2 linked regions of the Tolumonas auensis DSM 9187 genome follow. The protein of the gene in region 1 interacts with the protein of each later gene in a pairwise test. Links are inferred from orthologs where the notes say so. Each region holds a gene or a part of one and is shown on either strand. Other genes may lie near its edges. The genes, in order: TOLA_RS04155 and TOLA_RS00080.

Region 1 (3,188 bases):
GCTGTTCACGGCTTCGTTTTCTCTGCTGGAAGGTGTGCTGCAATATCTGAATCAGAATCCGCAGATGCAACAGGGCTTACATCTGGCCAGTTTTGATGATCATGAACTGCTGGATTTTATGCCACTGCGCATCGACAGCATCGCTCAGGATTATACCGCCCTTGCCTTCAATGCTTTCAGTGCGCTGATGGCGCTGATGGAAGACAAACCACTGTCTGCACCAGTCACCCAGAATATTCCGGCGCGTATTCGCTGGCGCCATCCGGAATCCCGTCGGCTGAGTAAACTGCTGGCAACTGATTTGCTGCCCCAATAAAAAAGCCACCCGCAGGTGGCTTTCTAAATCGCATAAGATCACTCTTGCGGGATCACTTTGCCGATAAAACGTAGGTTACGGTACAGCTGTGCGTAATCGATACCATAGCCCACGACGAATTCATCCGGAATAGTAAAGCCTGTCCATTCAACCGGGACCTGCACTTCACGGCGCGCCGGTTTATTCAGCAGCGTACAGATAGCCAGCGATTTAGGCTCACGCAGACCGATGATGTCGCGGATTTTGCTTAAGGTAAAACCGCTGTCGATGATGTCTTCCACGATCAGGACATCTTTGCCCTTGATCTCATCATCCAGATCTTTCAGTACCCGCACTTCACGGGAAGAGGTGGTGCTGTTGCCATAGCTGGACGCGGTCATGAAATCGAGACTGACCGGTAAATCGATATGCCGGCTCAAATCAGCCAGAAACAGGCAGGAACCACGCAATAATCCGATCAGCACCAGTTCAGAGGTTCCCTGATAATGCGCGGTGATCTGACGCCCCAGCTCTGCCACCTTGGCCTGTAATTCATCTTCCGGGATCATCACATCAATTCTGTGCTTCATCATAACGACTATCTACCTGTTTAAATTTGGCTGCGGGTTAGCCCGCATATTAAAACGAAAATGTGGCAATACTGCATTATACCTTGTTTATCATCGGAAGATCGCGCCGAAAGCAGGATCAACCAACTAAAATCCCGGTTAGTACAGAAACAAAAATAAAAAAAGCCACACGAACACGGGTGTGGCTTTTTCAGATTGCGGCAGTAAATCAGCTACGGCTCAGATAATCCGCCTGACCGATCCACTTGTAACTGGTCAGTTCGGTTAAGCCCATCGGACCACGGGCATGCAATTTCTGAGTAGAAACAGCAACTTCTGCCCCCAGACCAAATTGGGCGCCATCCGTGAAACGAGTCGAGGCATTCACATACACAGCCGCAGAGCCCGCAGCATTAATGAAATACTCGGCGCACTTCAGATCGTTGGTCAGAATTGCATCCGAATGGCAGGCATTATGTTCCTGCAGATGAGCAATTGCTGCTTTGACATCCGCGACCACTTTCACACCCAGCGTCAGACTCAGCCATTCGGTGTCAAAATCTTCCGCACCGGCTGCACGCAACTGTTCCGCACCCGCGGCCTGCAGCAATGCAAACGCTTTCGGTTCTGCCACCAGCGTGACTTTCTGCTGATTCATACGGGCAACCAGCGCGGGCACGATCTCAGCGGCGATTTTTTCATTCAGCAGCAACGTATCCAGTGAGTTACAGGCTGACGGACGCTGTACTTTGGCATTATCAATTACGTCGATAGCACGAATCAGATCGGCACTTTCATCCACATACAGATGGCTGACACCGAAACCACCGATGATCACCGGAATGGTGCTCTGATCTTTACACAGACGATGCAGATTCGCACCGCCGCGTGGAATGATCATGTCGACATACTGATCCATGGTCAGCAATTCGCTGACCAGCGCACGATCCGGACTTTCAATATATTGCACTGATGCTGCAGGCAGACCGGTTTTCGCCAACGCAGCCTGAATGACTTTTACCAGCGCCATGTTGGAATTAAATGTCTCACGGCCACCGCGCAGAATGCTGGCATTGCCGGTTTTCAGACACAGCGCCGCGATATCAATGGTGACGTTCGGACGCGCTTCATAAATCACGCCGATCACGCCAATCGGTACGCGGCGACGCGACAGGCGCATCCCGTTTTCCAGCACGCGACTGTCAATTTCAGAACCGACCGGATCGTCCAGCGTCACGACTTTGCGTACATCCGCCACAATCCCGGCCAGACGTGACTCATTCAGCAGCAGACGATCCAGCATGGCATCGGTTAACCCTGAGGAGCGACCGGCTTCGATATCTTTGGCATTCGCCGCCAGGATCACATCCTGCTGCAATTCCAGTTCTTCTGCCATCGCCAGCAATGCCTGATTTTTGCGTGCCGTAGCCGCAACAGCCAGCTCAAATGACGCTTCACGGGCTGCCTTGCCCATTGCTAATAAACTCATGCTCATTCTCCCTTACAGCAATACCATGTCATCGCGATGGATTGCCACCGGACCATAGCCGTAACCTAAACACGATTCGATTTCATCGGAATGATGACCGCGTACACGTTCTAATTCATCAGCAGTATAACGGGTAATACCACGCGCCAGCTCTTTACCTTCCGGTGTGATAATACGCACCGCTTCACCGCGGCCGAATTCACCGGCAATCTTAGTGATACCTTTCGGTAACAGACTGGAACCTTTGTCATGAACCGCTTTCACGGCACCGACATCAATGTGAATTTCACCGTGTGACTGCGGACCGGCCAGGATCCAGCTCTTGCGTCCTTCCAGCGGGTTGGCCTGTGCTTTAAAGCGGGTGCCCACTTTTTCGTTATTAGCCAGACGGCCCACCACTTCCGGTGTCTTGCCACTGGCAATAACCACTTCAATACCCGCACGGCAGGCAATATCGGCCGCCTGCAGTTTGGTAGACATACCACCGGTGCCGAGGCCACTCACGCTGTCACCGGCCAGACTACGCAGCTGATCGGTGATTTCGGTCACTTCCTCGATCAATGTTGCATCAGGATTAGTACGCGGATCAGCAGTAAACAGCCCTTTCTGATCGGTCAGCAGGATCAATAAATCCGCATCGGCCAGAATTGCAGCGCGAGCTGACAGGTTGTCATTATCACCGACTTTGATTTCGGCAATCGCAACGGCGTCGTTTTCGTTAATAACAGGGATAATACGGTTGTGCAGCAATGTCTGCAGCGTATCGCGCGCATTCAGATAACGTTCGCGATCTTCCAGATCAGCGCGGGTCAGCAATAACTGACCAATCTGCAGC
Region 2 (3,087 bases), 870 kb from region 1 along the record:
TGAGTCTCGTCTTTTAAATTTCGTAATGCAGCGGTGTCTGAAGTTCACCGGTGGCAAATACCTGCGCCTGAATGTCGCTGATGGCCAGTGATGGATTACAAATCTGCAGGAAATGCCAGGCAAAATTGGGCTGGAACTTTCCTTTTTTCATCCCGAACCAAGCCGTATTGGCCGGGAACAGATGTTCTGCATTCAGACGAACCAGATTACTGTCTTTCACAGCATCGATAGCCATATCCGCCAGAATACCAACGCCGAGACCCAGTTCAACATAGGTTTTGATGACATCGGAATCCTGCGCGCTTAAGACAATATCCGGCACAATACCGGCCATCGCAAACGCAGCATCAATCTTGGTGCGTCCGGTAAGCCCGGTCTGATAGGTGACCAGCGGCCAGGCACTTAAATCCTCCAGCGTCACCTCCGGCAACTCTGTCAGCGGATGGCCACGGGGAACCAGAATGGCATGGTGCCAGCTGTAATATGGAAATGCAGCGATTTCTTCATAGTCCGCCATCAGTTCGCTGGTGAGACCAATATCGGTTTCACCACTGAGCAGCATCGAAACGATCTCGCTCGGACTCCCCTGATGCAGCACTAACTGAACTTGCGGATATTGTGTACGAAACTCTTTGATGATACCTGGCAACGCGTAGCGCGCCTGGGTATGCGTGGTGGCCACATGCAGACGGCCCCGATCGCTATTCGCGAAGTTATCAGCCAGACGACGAATGTTGTTCGCCTCGGTCAGGATACGCTCTGCCATCGTCAACAAGGCTTTACCCGGCTCAGTCATACCCAGCAGACGCTTGCCCCGGCGGATAAAGAGCTCCACACCAAGTTCATCTTCCAGCTCTTTGATATGCCGGCTGACGCCGGACTGCGAGGTATACAGGGTATTGGCCACTTCCGTCAGATTGAAGTGGCAGCGGGCTGCTTCACGAATAATCTTGAGCTGTTGAAAATTCAAGCCACGTTATCCTTAGTTTCCGGCTGATACAGCTGTGCCTGACGAGCCACCAGCCTGACTGATTTACCTGGCAATAACTCTAGCATAATTACCCGCTCACGCGGCACATCGACTTCAATTAAGGTGCGCGCCACGCCATTATTGGCTGTGACTTCAACACGATATGCGGCACCAAACGGCAGAATACGTACAACCGTGGCCGGAATACCCTGTGCTGCCGCTGCCGGTAACAGATCCAGTTCATGCGGACGAACATATGCGATCGAATTAACATCGGCCGCGGTCTGTCCGGAAACATTATTGGTTAATGTCGAGCCGGAAATATCCAGTTGACCACTGTGCAGCTGGCCGTGGAACAAGTTAACCGTCCCCAGGAAACGATGCACAAATTCGGTAGCCGGTTTTTCATATACTTCCTGCGGTGTTGCGAACTGTTCGATACGGCCGGCATTCATCAGCACCACCCGATCCGCCACTTCCAGCGCTTCTTCCTGATCGTGCGTCACAAACAGACTGGTAACATGCAGTTCATCGTGCAGCCGGCGTAACCAGCGGCGGAGCTCTTTACGCACCTGGGCATCCAGCGCCCCGAAAGGCTCATCCAGCAACAGCACCTGCGGTTCAACCGCCAGTGCACGCGCCAGAGCGACACGCTGACGCTGACCACCGGACAACTGAGTTGGGTAACGATCGGCGACATGTCCCAGCTGGATCAGATCCAGCAAGCTTTTTACTTTTTTCTGGATTTCATTTTCGTTTGGCCGTGTTTTTCGTGGTTTTACCCGTAAACCGAAAGCCACATTCTCAAATACTGTCATATGACGGAACAACGCATAATGCTGGAACACGAAGCCGACATTACGTTCGCGCACATGCATTTCTGATGCATCTGTACCATTCAACAGGATACGACCACTATCCGCCTGTTCCAGGCCGGCAATAATACGCAGTAAGGTTGTTTTACCACATCCGGACGGACCTAACAGCGCCACCAGTTCCCCGGTCGGGAAAGTGATGTTGATGTCATGCAGTGCGGCAAACTGGTTGAAGCGCTTCTCAATGTGCTCTACCTGAATACTCATGACTTACATCTCCTTAATTAACGATGGCGCAGGCGGTTTAATACAGTTTCCGCCAGCAGGGTAAACAAACCGAACAGGGCCAGCAGCGATGCCACAGCAAAGGCAGCATTGGTCTGGTATTCGTTATATAAAATTTCGATATGCAGCGGCAGCGTATTGGTCTGACCCCGGATATGACCGGAAACCACAGATACCGCACCGAACTCACCTACCGCACGCGCCGTACACAGGATCACGCCGTACAGCAAACTCCAGCGGATACCCGGTAATGTGACTCGCCAGAAAGTCTGCCAGCCATTGGCACCCAGCACCTGCGCCGCTTCTTCTTCTTCCGAGCCGCGAGCTTCCATCTGTGGCAACAATTCACGTACCACAAACGGGACGGTAATAAACATGGTGGCCAGAATGATGCCCGGGGTATTAAAAATGATGCTGATATCATGCGCCTGCAGCCATTCGCCCAACCAGCCGCGGTTGCCGAACAGCAGCACAAACATCAGACCCGCAATGACCGGTGACACCGAAAATGGCAGGTCAATCAGTGTGATAAGTGCCTGACGGCCACGGAAACGGAAGCGGCCAATCGCCCAGGCCGCTGTCAATCCAAAGAGGATATTCATGGGTACAGAGCAAATTACCGTAAACAGCGTCAGCCGCAGTGCCGCCAATGCATCCGTATCAATCAGACTCTGCCAGAAAAAACTCAGGCCTTTTGCTAACGCCTGCGTAAACACAATTGCCAGAGGCAGAAGCAGCAGTGCGGCAAACCAGCCGACACCGACTAATATCAAGATATAGCGAACCCAGCGGGATTCAGTGGTAATACTGTTCATTAACGGACTCCTCCCAGACGCTGCCAGCTCCAGGCTTGCAACTGATTAATCAGTAATAGCAGTACAAAAGAGACACCCAGCATCACAGAAGCAATCGCCGCAGCGCCTGCATAGTCATACTCCTCCAGATGGCTCATGATCATCAGCGGTGCAATTTCAGAGACCATCGGCAGATTACCGGCGATAAAAATAACCGAACCGT

Evidence for each region.
Region 2: the proteins of TOLA_RS04155 (region 1) and TOLA_RS00080 interact in binary tests that used the Escherichia coli proteins (3 or more experiments, as listed by UniProt). The link is inferred for Tolumonas auensis DSM 9187 from one-to-one orthologs.

Annotation. Positions count from the first base shown.
Region 1 is NC_012691.1:884,113-887,300, reverse strand. What follows is about bases 224-3,085. They hold TOLA_RS04155 (glutamate-5-semialdehyde dehydrogenase), read right to left. Parts: upstream 2,354-3,085; coding sequence 1,094-2,353; downstream 224-1,093. Other genes in these bases: proB (glutamate 5-kinase), read right to left, coding at 2,366-3,085; hpt (hypoxanthine phosphoribosyltransferase), read right to left, coding at 355-885; TOLA_RS04165 (LacI family DNA-binding transcriptional regulator), read left to right, coding at 224-316. In the rest of the region: more of TOLA_RS04165, read left to right, coding at 1-223; more of proB, read right to left, coding at 3,086-3,188. UniProt on the Escherichia coli protein: Catalyzes the NADPH-dependent reduction of L-glutamate 5-phosphate into L-glutamate 5-semialdehyde and phosphate. The product spontaneously undergoes cyclization to form 1-pyrroline-5-carboxylate.
Region 2 is NC_012691.1:18,369-21,455, reverse strand. Bases 10-2,770 are described here. They hold TOLA_RS00080 (sulfate/molybdate ABC transporter ATP-binding protein), read right to left. Parts: upstream 2,053-2,770; coding sequence 967-2,052; downstream 10-966. Other genes in these bases: cysW (sulfate ABC transporter permease subunit CysW), read right to left, coding at 2,070-2,770; cbl (HTH-type transcriptional regulator Cbl), read right to left, coding at 14-970. In the rest of the region: more of cysW, read right to left, coding at 2,771-2,885; sulfate ABC transporter permease subunit CysT, read right to left, coding at 2,885-3,087. UniProt on the Escherichia coli protein: Part of the ABC transporter complex CysAWTP involved in sulfate/thiosulfate import. Responsible for energy coupling to the transport system.